DNA from 4 places in the Metabacillus dongyingensis genome. Region 1 is predicted to be linked to each of the others. Evidence: riboswitches for the same ligand, from Rfam matches in the RefSeq annotation. Region 1 holds a riboswitch; each other region holds the start of a gene.

What was found. Region 1 has a riboswitch for thiamine pyrophosphate ahead of thiT (energy-coupled thiamine transporter ThiT). Riboswitches for the same ligand answer to the same signal wherever they lie in the genome.
Region 2: it holds a riboswitch for thiamine pyrophosphate, as region 1 does, so the genes downstream of both, tenA (thiaminase II) here and thiT (energy-coupled thiamine transporter ThiT) in region 1, are expected to answer to the same signal.
Region 3: it holds a riboswitch for thiamine pyrophosphate, as region 1 does, so the genes downstream of both, thiM (hydroxyethylthiazole kinase) here and thiT (energy-coupled thiamine transporter ThiT) in region 1, are expected to answer to the same signal.
Region 4: it holds a riboswitch for thiamine pyrophosphate, as region 1 does, so the genes downstream of both, thiC (phosphomethylpyrimidine synthase ThiC) here and thiT (energy-coupled thiamine transporter ThiT) in region 1, are expected to answer to the same signal.

Annotation. Positions count from the first base shown of each region.
Region 1 covers NZ_CP082944.1:4,038,848-4,042,583, reverse strand. Annotated here, with positions in the region: gene K8L98_RS20165 (NAD-dependent epimerase/dehydratase family protein) at 1-849, shown strand, start outside; gene K8L98_RS20160 (hypothetical protein) at 867-1,064, opposite strand; gene thiT (energy-coupled thiamine transporter ThiT) at 1,242-1,814, opposite strand; TPP riboswitch at 1,921-2,022, opposite strand; TPP riboswitch at 2,165-2,277, shown strand; gene K8L98_RS20150 (MTH1187 family thiamine-binding protein) at 2,379-2,669, shown strand; gene K8L98_RS20145 (ABC transporter permease) at 2,644-3,432, shown strand; gene K8L98_RS20140 (ABC transporter substrate-binding protein) at 3,448-3,736, shown strand, end outside.
Region 2 covers NZ_CP082944.1:1,223,062-1,226,797, reverse strand. Annotated here, with positions in the region: gene thiO (glycine oxidase ThiO) at 1-590, opposite strand, end outside; gene tenI (thiazole tautomerase TenI) at 587-1,195, opposite strand; gene tenA (thiaminase II) at 1,192-1,878, opposite strand; TPP riboswitch at 1,951-2,060, opposite strand; gene K8L98_RS06020 (monovalent cation:proton antiporter family protein) at 2,130-3,736, opposite strand, start outside.
Region 3 covers NZ_CP082944.1:2,739,243-2,742,978, forward strand. Annotated here, with positions in the region: gene thiE (thiamine phosphate synthase) at 70-714, opposite strand; gene thiD (bifunctional hydroxymethylpyrimidine kinase/phosphomethylpyrimidine kinase) at 704-1,525, opposite strand; gene thiM (hydroxyethylthiazole kinase) at 1,512-2,330, opposite strand; TPP riboswitch at 2,382-2,490, opposite strand; gene K8L98_RS13590 (LysE family translocator) at 2,962-3,585, opposite strand; gene K8L98_RS13595 (sodium-dependent transporter) at 3,654-3,736, opposite strand, start outside.
Region 4 covers NZ_CP082944.1:4,476,410-4,480,145, forward strand. Annotated here, with positions in the region: gene K8L98_RS22205 (PAS domain S-box protein) at 1-1,213, opposite strand, end outside; gene K8L98_RS22210 (Ger(x)C family spore germination C-terminal domain-containing protein) at 1,407-1,535, opposite strand; TPP riboswitch at 1,669-1,778, shown strand; gene thiC (phosphomethylpyrimidine synthase ThiC) at 1,901-3,610, shown strand.

The sequences.
Region 1 (3,736 bases):
GGCAAAAGACTTGTTCATAATCTGCTTGAAAATGGGGCAAAAGTGACGATTGCAACAAGAGGAAGAACTCATGATGACTTTGGAGATGGCGTAGAGCGTCTGATTATCGATCGTGAAAACAAAGAATCAATGATTAAAGCCTTTGATCATAAACAATGGGACGTTGTTTATGATCAATCGTGTTTTTCGCCGCTTGAAGCAAAATCTGCTTATGAAGCGCTACACGGCAAAATCAGGCATTATATTTTCACTTCGACAATGGCAGTCTATGAATTTGGGAGAGGGAAGACAGAAGAGGACTTTGATCCTCTGTCGTATGAGCCTTCTTTTAAAGAGCGCAAAGACTATAAAGGGATAAGCGGCTATCAGGAAGCGAAACGCAGTGCAGAAGCCTATCTTTTTCAGAATGCGGATGTGCCTGTTGCCGCTGTAAGACCTGCTCTGGTAATCGGAATAGATGATTATACGGAACGCTTTTTATTTCATGTGAAAAAGGTGAAGAACGAGGAACCGATTGGAATTGCAGATCCTGGATATTTTTACAGCTATACTTCAGCTGAGGACGCAGCGGGATTCTTGTATATGGCTGGAGAAAAAACCTTAACGGGTGCATACAATGCCGCTTTTGAAAAAAGTCTGTCACTGAATGATCTTCTGCTTAAAATCGGATGTGCTGTCGGGAAAAAAGCGATTGTGACAAGGGAGATTGCGAAAGAGAATGCTTCACCTTATGGATTATCAGGTGAATGGACACTGAATGTGTCAAAGGCTGAAAGTGCTGGATACTCATTTGAGGAATTGGATCCGTACTTAGAGAAATTAATAGAGGTAATGAAAAAAGAAACGTGACCTTGTCGCGTTTCTTTTTAGTGGGGTAAAACCTGCTGATGAAATACCGAAGCAAAATATGCGAATACAAACCCAAGCGGGAAAGAGAAAATCATAGACCAGCCGTTGACTAATTCTTCTTCGTTGCTGATCCTTATCGCTTCAAAATAACCATATAGAAAATGAATAATCGACAATAAAAATGTTATCATCATCAATGAGAAGGATAGATTCATCATTTGCCCTCCATAAGAAATCTATTACTACTAGTACATGCTGATGATAGAGTGTTTATGACAAGAAATAAGTTCTGACCGAAGAGTCAGGCGCTGGAATAGACATGAATGGAAGAAATTATATAAATTTTAATAGGATAAAAAAGCACCGAAAAAAATCGGTGCTTTTGACAGAATCTATTTTCTTTTTAAGACAAGTGATTTAGAAGCAGTGAGCATCAGTACTAAGACGATTGAGCAAATGATAAATGTAGGCACCATGTAGGAAGCGTTATAGCCGGCTGAATACAGCAGAACGGGCTTATCGCCTGCAAATTCTGCAAAGAAAATAGCGCCGGCAAGTGTATGTGCAGCAAATCTAAGGAAGCTTCCCAGAAAAGCCGCTGCTACTACGTAAGCAATTAATCGTCCTCTGTTAAGAGGATTCAGAGAGCTTTGGACTTGTTTATAGAAAACTCCTCCGGCACCTACCACGGTAAATGCAACAAAATAGTCAAGAAAACCCTGGACTGGATGCACAATTGTGGTGTAGCCCATAATCGTCTGCAAAACGCCAAGTAAAAAGCCTGTCAGCAGTCCTCCCTTTAATCCGTGGCGAAAACCCATGATCAGGACTGGAATCATTGCAAGCGAAATTGACCCTCCCTGAGGCATTTTGCCAATGAAGCTTGTTGCTAAATCAAGCAGAAATGCAATTGCTGATAGAATCGCTGCTTCTACTAAAAAAACTAGACGTGTATTTGTCTGCATAGCTCTTCCCCTTTTCAGCATTGACCGGGGCAGTTTTTTTCCATAATAAAAAGCAATGCGGGGAATGTCGGATGGTTTCCACGCACTGCTTTGGTTGGGTTATCACTTGAATCCATCGCCACATCCCTACGTAAGCTTTAACTATACAGGTTCAACGGGTCTGAACATAACGTTCACTCTCAGCCGAATGGCTCCCCAAGTGGTCAAATGCAATATATGATTTAGACACTACTATACAGGAAGTTGCAAAATTCGACAAGACTAAATCTTGATTTTTTTCAGAAAAGAATGGAAAGCTCTTTTATCTGTCTTTACAAGGATCCAAAATCTTGCTATAGTTTCCATGAATTCAATATATGCAGGGGAGCTGAGTGAACTTGGCTGAGAGGATACTGATTCTTGTATCGACCCTTTAACCTGATCTGGGTAATGCCAGCGGAGGGAATGCGGAAGATGCATTACTTTTCCATAACTTTGCGAATGCGTTAAGGCTGCCCCAGTGGCAGCCTTTTTTGTTGTTCGGTCAGATATTCATATATTAATAAATTTTAAGGAGGATAAAGAATGTCCAGTGTAAATCTAGCATTTCAGGTGCTGCCTAAATCATCAGAAGGGAATACATATGAAATTGTCGACAAAGCGATCGAGGTTGTTCAGCGATCAGGAGTTAAATATGAGGTAGGTGCGATGGAGACGGTTATGGAGGGAGAGCTAGATGAATTGATTGATATCGTTAAGCAAGCGCAGGATGCCTGTATTTCAGCCGGTGCAACCGAGGTAATGACTCACATGAAAATTCATTACCGCCCAAAAGAAGGGGTCACAATGGATGAAAAACTTAAGAAATACCGTTAAAACACTTTCAGGAATAGCGCTTCCTGGTATAGTGCTGCTGTCATTCCTCTTTTTGTGGGAATTGGCTGTCATCGTTTCAAAAGTGGAAAATTGGATTCTGCCTCGTCCGACTCATATTTTCATCACGCTTGCTGAAATGAGGGGAACGATAGGCGGACATATCCTGCAGACTCTGTCGGAAGCAGTACTTGGTTTATTGATCGCTGTAACAGCGGGCGTATTGATTGCTATCTTAATAGACCTGTCAGATTGGGTTCGAAAAGCAGTTGAACCGCTGCTTGTTCTTTCACAAACCATTCCAATAATAGCGCTTGCTCCATTGCTTATCATCTGGTTTGGATTCGGCATTTTTCCTAAAGTAATTGTCGTGGCGCTCGTTTGTTTCTTTCCGATCGCCATCAATCTTTCTGACGGCTTCCGTTTAGTAGACAGGGATATGGTGAAGCTCATGAGAACGCTTGGAGCAAGCCGCAGACAGATGTTTTTAAAATTGAAGCTTCCAGCTGCAACACCTTTCTTTTTTTCAGGGTTGAAAATAGCCGGAACATACAGTGTGATGGGGGCGGTTATCGGAGAGTGGCTGGGTGCAAGCAAAGGACTCGGAATTCTATTGACTCGATCCTCCCAATCGTTTCTGACAGATAAAGTATTTGCAACAATCGTCTTAATAGTAGGTTTAAGCTTAATCATTTTTACACTTATTGAAATACTGGCAAGAATCATGATGCCTTGGAAATATAAGCAGCAAAAGCATTCTAACTAGCACGGGGGAGAAAAAATGAAACAACTCGTATTTATTCTATTTAGTTTAGTGTTCATCTTATCTGGATGCGGATCGGCAGAAAAATCCTCTGATGAGGAATTAAAAAAAGTGAAGATTATGCTGGATTGGTTTCCAAATACAAATCATACAGGCATTTATGCAGCGAAAGAAAATGGCTTCTATAAAGAAGAAGGTCTTGATGTTGAAATAGTTGAACCTGGTGAAGGAGTCAGTGCGGATCAGATTGTTGCCTCTGGTGAAGTTGATTTTGCTGTCAGCCATCAGGAGAATATTACACACGCAA
Region 2 (3,736 bases), 2.2 Mb from region 1:
CAAAAAAACGTATCTTGAGGCGTTTCGATTTCATAGTGTGAGCCTTCAAATCTGCTGAATTTGTATACTGGTGTGTTTTCAAAGATTTTTCCGCTCATCAGCTGAATGGCTTTTGTAAAGGCTTTGCACAGCGCGGCTGGAGTAAGCTTTCCATCTTTTTCAATTTTCAGAGCCCCGTAAATCGCATCTGTTATGCCTTTTTCATATTCTTGGACTTTTTCTTTGGAATGCCATTCTACGTCCTTTTCAATTTCTGCTCTTTTTTTCAAAGAATCGGCTTCCTCAGCCGTCATTGCCAGTTTGTACATTCCATTGTATTGAAGCTGTATGTCAATTCCGCTTTCCAGCAGTAAATCATGAGCTAATTTTGGATAAAGCGCCTGGCTTTCTTTAGCAAACCTGAAAAAAGCATCATCCTTTTCAGTTTCAGTATGGGCGCCAAGCATACCCGCCGCAGCACTGGATGCTCCGCTGCCTGTTTTTCCGCTTTCAAATACCGCAACTCGAAGTCCGGCTTTCGCTAAATAATAGGCAGAGGCAAGCCCGATGACTCCTCCGCCGATAATGCCGGCATCAAATAAAGGCTTCAATGGCCCATCCCCCTTTTTAATTGATCAGCAAGTTCAAGTGCCGCATGACTTGGATGCTCCGCTGAAAAAACATAGGACATCACGGCTGCTCCCTCAATCTTTATATCTCTTAGATCAGGAATGACAGCAGGATTGATTCCTCCAATTGCAATGACTGGAATGCTGACAGATTCCGCTATTTCCGCAAGCTTGCTTATCCCTCTTGCTTCTAGACCATTTTTTGATGATGTTTGGAATACATGCCCGAAAAGGAGACGATCTGCCCCATTTTCAGCACAATATACTGCTTCAGCAGCAGTGTGGACTGAACAGCCTACCTCAAGATGCGGGAAGCGCTGTTTCACCAGTTTCACATTGAAGCTGTGCGATGGGAGCTGAACCTGATGCAAACCAGAAAGAACAGCTGCATCCACACGGTCATTCATGACAAGCTTTGATTTCGGAACCCCATTTTGATGGAGCTCTTCAATTAAGCTGATCAGTTCCCCAGCTGATTTATTCTTCTCTCTAATATGAATGGCATCTGCAGAGGTATGTATATCTGTGATGATTTTTACGAGCTCTGCAGCAGAGTGCCGTCCATCTGTGACAAGGTGCAATTTCACTTTTGCATCAGCATGGTTTGTGTCTCATCCCACGCTTCCATCTTTTCCGCCATATCCCAAAAACGATATTCATACATCGAGCTGATGAGGAAGTTTTCCTTCATCATTTGTCTCTCGTGATCGCTTGCACGCAGAGCAAGCTCGTCAAATCTTGCAATCTGCTCGAGGACAAGCTCTTTAAACCAATCACCGTGATAAGTCGCAATCCATTTCTCATAAACTTCATCACCAGGCTTGCAATCTTTCAGGTGCTCCCCGACTTCATAATAGAGCCAATAGCATGGAAGCAGAGCTGCAATGATTTCACCAAGATTTCCTGTCGCAACTGAACGGTACATATGGGAGGTGTAAGCATACGCAGTTGGCGATGGCTTAAACTCCTTCCGTTCGGTGTCTGTGATTCCAAGCAGGACAGAAAATTGCTGATGCAAAGAGAGCTCTGCTTCATAGGTTCCCTGTGAATGAACGGACATCCGGTATGTTGTATGAAGGTCAGGGGCCATCGCCCCTGCAAAAGCCTGCACTTTTGCAAAATGCGTTAAGTAATAAGAATCCTGCATCACATAGTATTTAAATTTCTCCTTTGAAAGGCTGCCTTCGCCAATTCCTTTTACAAAAGGATGTTCAAAGCTTCCTTCCCACCATTTATCTGCATACTCCCGGCATTCTTTTGAAAATGACATGTTTTGTTCCTCCTCATTTTTAGTATAAAAACGGCAAAAAACCACTTTTCGCATAGAAAAGTGGTGTATGAATAGACCTTTACACCACTTCCCTACGCTGGTTTTAGCCAGATCAGGTTCGGAGGGTCTTGAAGGCAAACTTCAATCTCAGCCCTTCTAAAAGGGCTCCCCTAGCGGTTGTTTATATATTATTTTAGAAATATTTACATGTACATCATACCATGCTCAAAGAAACTTTCAAGTCAAAATTATCAACTTTTATGGAACTCAAGCTCTTGCCTGAGCTCATCCACATATTCAGCTGATCCAGTCAGAATCAGTAAATCTCCGCGTTTCAGCTCTGTATCGCCATGCGGCACAATCGATTCATTTTCCCTGAAAATACGGACAAAAATAACGTCGCCTGTAAATGGAAAGCTGCGGAGCACCATGCCATCGTAGTGTCTGTTGTTCATTTTTATCTGATAAAGAGCTGAATCGTTATTGGTCAGAATCTTCATGATGCCAGGTGCTTCAATAAGAGCCCTCAGCAAGGTTTTGGTAGAAAGCAGAACAGAGAAGACATCAATGTCTTTCGCTCTTAGCTGCTCGTCTAATAATGGTGATGAGATGCTTGCAATCACCCGTCCAACTTCAACCTCTTTTGCAAACATGGCGATTTCAGCATTCGTATCCTCATCTCCTGCAGCAGCAATAAGGATATCAGCTTCAAATACTCCCTGGGACTGCAGGGTCTCAATTGAGTAATCTTCAAGCTCCTCAATATGAAACAATGATTCAGCGATCTGCTGTTCATTTTTATCGACATAAGTATGATACACCGTCGTATCGTACATCTTCGGATTTAACTCGCGTGTCACCGGCAGTGTCATTTGATTGGCTCCTATAAAAGCTACCTTCAGCTTCTTTTGCGAAGACAGCTGTTCAGGGAAAAGCTTCTTAAATCCAATCGGAGTAAAAATACTCGTCAGAACAGCCGTTAAAATGAGCGCACCTGACATTTGTGCATCAATCACATTTACTCTTTCTCCAATGGTAGCTGCCGCAATAACAAGGGAAAGGGTTGATGTCAGCAAAAATCCTGAAGCAAGCGTTGTTTTTGTGTCATACCATCTCTTCAGTAAATAAATCGGCACAATTTTAGAGATCAGCAAGGCAATAAACAGCAATGGGATCAGCATTAAAATTTTTGGATCCTTAAACATCGACCATACATCAAGATCGACACCAACCATAACAAAGAAGATCGGTATCAAAAATCCGTAGCCGAAGGAATCCATTTTCTGAACCATTTCTTTGTTTGGGGACAGCAGTGAGACCAGAACACCCGCTAAAAACGCTCCTAATATGTTTTCTGCCCCGATTGTTTCTGATAAGGCAACAAGGACAATGATCAGAGTGAAAATAGCCCTTGTCCCAATTTGAATCGTGCCTTTAGACATCGTTTCAATAAATGATCTGCTCTGAAAGGTTTTGCCGAGAAAATATAAAACAATTCCAGCACCAAATAACAGCAGCAGCAGCCATGTATTTGTATTTTCTCCTCCATAAATCGATGCAAACACGGCAAGCAGAATCATCGTCACTAAGTCTGCTATGACAGCAACGAGCAAGATAATCTGTCCGATATTCGACTTCATAATGCCTGCATCCTTCAGTGTAGGGACCACCACCCCGAGCGATATGGTGGAAATGATCAGCGTCATCAAGAAGGCATTTTCTATAAAACCAAAGAAAACAAACAAATACGATAAGAGCAGAGACAAGATAAAGATGCCAACAAAGACAAGAAAAGAAACGGCAAACGTATTTGGCGCTTCCTTCCCGCTCGGCAGCAATTCTTTCTTCCGTCCACCGA
Region 3 (3,736 bases), 1.3 Mb from region 1:
AAAAATCCAAACATTAAGAAAACGTGCAAATGATCATCAAGATTTGCACGTTTTCTTTTATTCTCCTATTCAAGATACAGATTTCTTCAAAGCAGCCGCACTTTTATAGACATCTTCTGCAAGACTTATCGATGTAATTACCGAGACCCCGTCGGCACCTGCTTCAATAACTGCACGCGCATTTTCAGCTGTAATGCCACCAATTCCTACGATTGGAATCAAAATGCCGCAGTTTCTTACTTCTTCAAGAAGAGAAGTCCCCTTAACAGGCTTTGCATCTGTTTTTGTACGCGTAGGGTAAATAGGCCCTGCTCCGATATAATCGGCTCCATCCTCGATTGCCTTCTCTACCTCTGCAAGGGTATGGGCTGAGACACCTACAATTTTCCCCTCGCCTAAAATCTTTCTTACTGCTCCGGCATCTTCATCATCCTGTCCGATATGAACTCCATCTGCATTTAGTGCAAGAGCTAGTTCAATGTCATCATTTATGATAAATGGTATTCCATGGTCCTTACAAAGCTGCTGCAGTTTTCTTGCCAGGTTCTTTTTTTCGCTGCCTGTTAAAGCATCCGTTCCTTTTTCCCGGAACTGAAACATAGATATGCCTCCGCTAATTGCTTGGAACAGGACTTTTTCAGGGTCTTCCGTACAGTTTGTGCTGCCCATAATAAAATAAAGCTGGAGTTTCGCGCGCACTTCCTCATTCCACATGCAAAGGTCCCCTCTTTTTCTTTTGATAAGCCCAATGATTTGTAGGTCCATGGCCCTGTCCTAATTTAAGATCTTCTTTTATCGCTTCCCGGATGAACGCAACGGCGGTTTCTGCCGAATGATAAATTGACTTTCCTTTTGCGATCTCGGCTGTAATGGCAGCTGCGAAGGTACAGCCGGTTCCGTGTGTATTTTTTGTATGAATACGTTCACTTGTAAAATAGCTGAACTCTGTTCCATCAAATAACAAATCTACTAACTGTTCCTCGTTTTCAGCATGACCTCCCTTAATCACAACATTTTTCACGCCAAAAGAATGCAGGATTTTGGCAGCAGTCTGACGATCATCAAGATTGAGAATGTTCAAACCCGTCAGCACTTCAGCTTCTGGAATGTTGGGAGTAACGACCAAAGCAAGCGGAAGCAAATGATTTTTCAATGCTTCTACTGCTTCATCCTGCAATAATGAAGCACCGCCTTTGGCTATCATGACGGGATCTACAATCACTTTGCTCCAATTGAACCTCTTTATTTGTTCAGAAACAGCTTCAATAATTTCACTATTAAAAAGCATTCCGGTTTTAATGGCATCAGCTCCAATGTCTGAGCCAATCGCTTCAATCTGCTGCACAACCGCGTCCGCTGTTAATGGAAACACACCATGTACACCTAGTGTGTTTTGAGCGGTAACCGCTGTAATGGCAGACATTCCGTATACATTCAATTCCTGAAACGTTTTTAAATCCGCCTGAATTCCTGCTCCGCCTCCGCTGTCAGAGCCTGCAATTGTCAGTGCTTTAGAGATTGACATGGCTGACCTCCTCAAGCGCAGAAAGTTTTTGAATATTATCAGCTGAAATGGTATAAAGATTGTTTAAAAACTCGATTTGAAAGCTTCCGGGACCTTCAATTCCTTCAGCTGCAAGTTCTGCAGCACTCCCGTAAACCGCTAATGCTGCAGCAGAAGCACGAACATAATCTTTTTCAACAGCGCAAAATGCGCCGATAACAGAGGTGAGCAAGCAGCCTGCACCTGTTACTTTAGTTAATAGAGAATGACCATTTTTGCATATATATGTTGTTTCTCCATCTGAAACAATATCCTGTTTTCCTGTAATGACCGCAATAGTGTTTAACTGCTTTGCAGCTTTTACAGCAAGTTCGATTATGTCACCTTCGCCGTCACCGGAGTCGACTCCTTTTATCGACCAGCTCTCCCCAACGACATTTGCCACTTCAGCAGCATTCCCTCTAACTGCAGTGATCTCCAGTTCCTTTACGATTTTTTGTGCTGTTTCAGTACGGTATTTTGTTGCGCCTGCACCAACCGGATCAAAAATGACTGGCACGCCATGCTTATTGGCAGATTTCCCTGCAAGCAGCATCGCTTCTACATTTTCTTCGTTTAAGGTGCCAATATTTAATACGAGTGCCCCAGCAATTTTCGCCATATCCGCCACTTCTTCCTTGGCGTAAGCCATGACCGGCGATGCTCCGATTGCTAACAGGCCATTTGCTGTAAAATTCGTTACCACAACGTTTGTAATATTGTGCACCAGAGGTTTTTCTTTTCTTACTTTTTCTAGAATCGCATAAATCGTTTTAGGCTCTATCATATTTTTTCCTCCCCATAATAAAGAGCACTCTGCCGCGGCAAAGTGCTCATATGTATCCCTGAATCACATCCCTGCGCTGGCATTATCCAACAGGTTCATTCGGTCTACGGCAGATAGCCGTACTCTCAGCCTGATTCCACAAGCTCCCGTTTTCATTATTTTATTTTATGATTCAAAGTCTACTCTTCTGACACTGGATTTGCAACCATTAAGCAGCTGTTTTTTTTCTCCATCACTTTTGTTTTTATCAATAAAATGAAAATAAGTATGATTGGAATCCCAAACTGAAATGGCAAATGAATGTATAAAGGCACAATTTCAAGTCCAATTTTTATATGCAGGAATCATACTCGGAGAAAATCTATGAGGCACTCAAAACGGGCAATCACCAAGTTCTTTTCTCATAAGCTTCTTGTGATTCAGACATTAGACTGTATTATCATTTTTATTTCCTCAATTTTAGAGCCGATTTGTCAGGAATGGATTATTATTCCTTTCCAGGTTCATTTATGTGAATCAAATAATAAGAACCCAGCTTTCCTGGTTTATTGATTCCTATTTGTGCTAATAGTATTTTTCAAAGTAGGCAAGATCAGCAGCCAAAATAAAAAAGACATCATATCTGATGTCTTTACTTTCTTTCCAATGCTAATTTTATGCCAAATCCAATGAGTACTGCACCGGTAATGCCTTCCATCCAATTTTGTACAGCTGGCTTCTTCATGAAAGCACTCAATTGATGAATCAAATAAATATAAATAATAAACCAAATAAAAGTAAGAAAGGTGTATGTTAATCCCATGATCATAAACTGTGTAAAAGTATTTGATCCCGGCTCCAAAAATTGAGGCAAAAAGGTTAAAAAGAAAACAGCTACCTTAGGGTTTAGGAGATTTGTCAAAAATCCCTGCTGATAACAGCTGACTTGCTTTGCTTCAGGCTTTTGTTCTTCTCTATCTTGTATTCTGCCCGGTTTTTTTAAAGTCCATAAAGATTTAAGGCCTAAATAAATGAGGTAGCAAGCTCCCGCGTACTTCAGGATTGAAAAGAGAAAAGCTGATTTGACAATAAGTGCTGATAAACCTAACACAGCTGCAAAAGTATGAATTAAAAGTGCTGTCAAAGCCCCGAACACTGTTTTCATTCCTCCTGCCCGCCCGCCAGTGATTGTATTCTTAGTAGCGATGGCTGTATCAGGTCCAGGCAATAAAATTAATAAGATCGACATGATGATAAATAATGATAAGTGCTCCAAGCTTATCACCCTCCATTCTGAATTTTACCTATTTTAACATATGGAGGGAAAGCTTGATAGAGCCTAATTTAACGGGAAAGCAGTTTCCAGATTCCTAAAACATCCAGCAAAACAAGGAAAATAGCAATTGGAGCTACATATCTCATTAAAA
Region 4 (3,736 bases), 440 kb from region 1:
GCTCCCCTAGTACGGTAAGCTTCTCATAGTTGCGGATATATTCTTCGACTTTTCTTTTTTCAGTAATATCCCTTGATATGAACACAATGCTTTCTGGGTCCCCATGCTGATTGAAAACAGCCATTCCTTTTCCCTCAAACAAGACAGCCTGTCCTGTATGACTGATCTTGTGATAAGGGATGGTGACAGGTCCTTTTGTGGTTAAAAGGGTGTGTATAATCCCTTCTGCTTTAGCATGATCATCAACAAGTATATATTTAAAGACATTTTGCCCGATCATACGCTCAGGCTCGTATCCCAGGACTTTTTTATAAGAGGGCGATGCGTATATATAATTTCCTTTAAGATCGACTACACATATTAAGTCGTTGCTGTGTTCTAAAATGATCCGGTACTTGCTTTCGCTTTTTCTCAATTTTTCTTCTGTTTGCTTCCGCTGTGTAATGTTTCTTGAAATGACGATCGCATGCTTTAAGGATTCATTTTCAGTGACGGGAATTCCATGCGACTCAAGCCATATATAAGTATGATCCTTGCATAAATATCGATACTCAACCGTCATCTGTCTATTTTCCTTGAGCATTTTATAAAATTGGCCGGCAATCAGCTCCCTGTCCTCCGGATGAACGAATTGAAAAGGAGTGTATCCGACTGCTTCTGATATATCATACCCAAGTACTTCTTTATAAGACGGAGATACATAGGTGAAAAGTCCGTTTGCATCTAGAAGCCCAACGATATCACGCATATTTTCAGTAATCAGACGGAACTTTTTTATCGTTTCCTCGTGTTCTTGTTCAAGTTTTTTCTTAATTGTGACATCTCTTATAATCACCTGGGTGGATTGCCTGTCCCCCCATATGTTTGGCAGTGATGTTACTTCCATGGTTAAGGGCAATCCTCGTCTGGTATACCAGATCTGTTCCATTGAAGACGGTGTGAAACCATTTTTTGTATCGGTGATCCGCTGCTCAATTATCTCTCTATGCTGAGGATCAATTGAATTCCAGATGGATTTTCCAATGAGATCCTCCTTGCACTTTAACTCTAACAGATTCATGGCAGAAGGATTTATATATGTCCACTTTCGGTTTTCGTGAATTAAAAATGCGGTTGGAGAGTTCTCAAGCTGATTAAGATAGACTTCCATTAAGCCATCGAGTCTTTCCTGAGAAAGAAATTTCTCTTCATGAGCCTGTTCTTGCTTCTTCATCGCGGTCCATCTCCTCCAAATACATACATATCCTTAATATATCAAAAATTCAATTAATAAGGTACTGCCCTAGTAGCGAATAAATAAAAAGCCCGTATTTTATGATCAATACGGGATGTGTTTCTAATGAATTTTGACTCTTCCACGGCATTGTTGATTTTCACTCACTTTTAATGAAGCTTCGTATTAGCCATTAATTAATAATCCCATGGTGGACTATTTCCACACTTACTTTAGGTTCAATCAGGATGTTTGGATAATCCTCCTCCCATTTTACCTTTTTCCAGATAGCGGGATGATAGGCAATGAGCTCTCTCCCAATACCAACGGACTGAAATCAGGTACAATGAACCACATGATTGTTTCTCAAGCATACTCAAAATTTATAATTGTGAAAATTATCACTTGCAAGATTGCCGATTTACCTGCTATATTGCTAACAAATGAATATTTTTTCATTCTGCTGGGGGAGTCCATGATGCTGGACTGAGAGAAGAACGCAATTCTTTGACCCTTTGAACCTGATCTGGATGATACCAGCGTAGGGAAGCGGTGTGGCGTAGGCCGTTTTTTTTGGCTTTTTACACATACTGTTCCAAGGGTTCTGTTCATTAACAGAACCCTTTTTCTATTTCTTTCGCGGGTGCAGATCAAAACTCTATTAAACGATATAAGGAGGAGTTAAGATTGGATTTCGCATTCACTAAACAGTTTGATGGCAGCAAAAAGATGTATAAAACAGGATCAAGAGAGGACATTCGTGTTCCATTTCGGAAAATTGAGCTTGCACAGGATAATGAACCAGTGCTTGTTTATGATACGAGTGGTCCTTATACGGATCAAGCCGCTGCCATTGATATTAAAAAGGGGTTACCTGAAGTCAGAAGAAGCTGGATTTTTGAACGGGATGATGTGGAAGAATATTCAGGTCGCAGAGTCAAGCCTGAGGATAACGGCCGACAAGGGGATATGACTTCAAATGAAAACGTCTTTACTGGCGATAGAAAAGTACTGCGGGCAAAAAAGAATGCCAATGTCACTCAGCTTCATTACGCCAGAAAAGGAATCATTACACCTGAGATGGAGTTTATAGCCATTCGTGAAAACATGGACCCTGAGTTCATTAGAAGTGAAGTTGCAAGCGGCAGAGCCATTATACCTGCAAACATCAATCATAGAGAAAGTGAACCTATGATCATAGGCAAACATTTTCATGTCAAAATTAATGCAAATATAGGCAACTCTGCAGTAACATCATCCATTGAAGAAGAAGTTGAAAAAATGACATGGGCAATCAAATGGGGTGCTGACAACATCATGGATTTATCGACAGGCAAAGATATTCACACCACCCGGGAGTGGATTATCAGAAATTCACCAGTACCGGTTGGAACAGTGCCCATCTACCAGGCGCTTGAAAAAGTAAAAGGCATTGCTGAGGATTTAACCTGGGAAGTGTACAGAGATACCTTAATTGAACAGGCGGAACAAGGGGTCGATTACTTTACAATCCATGCAGGTGTTTTGCTGAGGTATATCCCTCTTACAATTAAAAGAACAACCGGGATTGTATCAAGAGGAGGATCCATTCTTGCAGGATGGTGCTTAGCCCACCACGAAGAAAACTTTCTCTATACCCATTTTGAGGAGATTTGCGAGATTTTAAAACGTTATGATATTTCCATTTCATTAGGCGATGGCCTGCGTCCCGGATCGATTGCAGATGCAAATGATGAAGCACAATTTGCAGAACTTGAAACCCTGGGTGAGCTCACGAAAATCGCATGGAAGCATGACGTACAGGTGATGATTGAAGGTCCTGGCCATGTTCCAATGCACATGATTCGCGAAAATGTAGAAAAGCAGCAGGAAATTTGCCATGAGGCACCTTTTTATACACTTGGACCATTAACGACAGATATCGCACCAGGCTATGATCATATCACTTCAGCTATAGGTGCAGCGATGATTGGCTGGTTCGGTACCGCGATGCTTTGCTATGTAACGCCGAAAGAGCATTTGGGATTGCCTAATAAAGATGATGTTCGCGAAGGAGTCATTGCCTATAAAATTGCTGCACACGCCGCTGACCTAGCCAAAGGACATCCTAATGCACAGTATAGAGACGATGCCCTGTCTAAAGCGAGATTTGAATTCCGCTGGGAAGATCAATTTAATCTTTCCCTTGATCCTGACCGTGCAAAGGAATATCATGATGAAACGTTACCTGCCGAAGGAGCTAAAACCGCTCATTTCTGCTCGATGTGCGGGCCAAAATTCTGCTCGATGAGAATTTCCCACGATTTAAGAAATACTGTTAAAGAACAGGAAATTGAAGAAGGACTGAAGCAAAAGTCAAAAGAATTTGTTGAAAACGGTTCAGCTATCTATCAGTAGACCATTTAGGCTGTGAACGTTCTGCCGGTTCATTGAATCATTTTAGGGGCGAACCTTGTATTACTTTCCAAACCGGTCCATTTACTGTCCGAAATGTCCGTAATACTGGCGAAAAACAGGAAAATA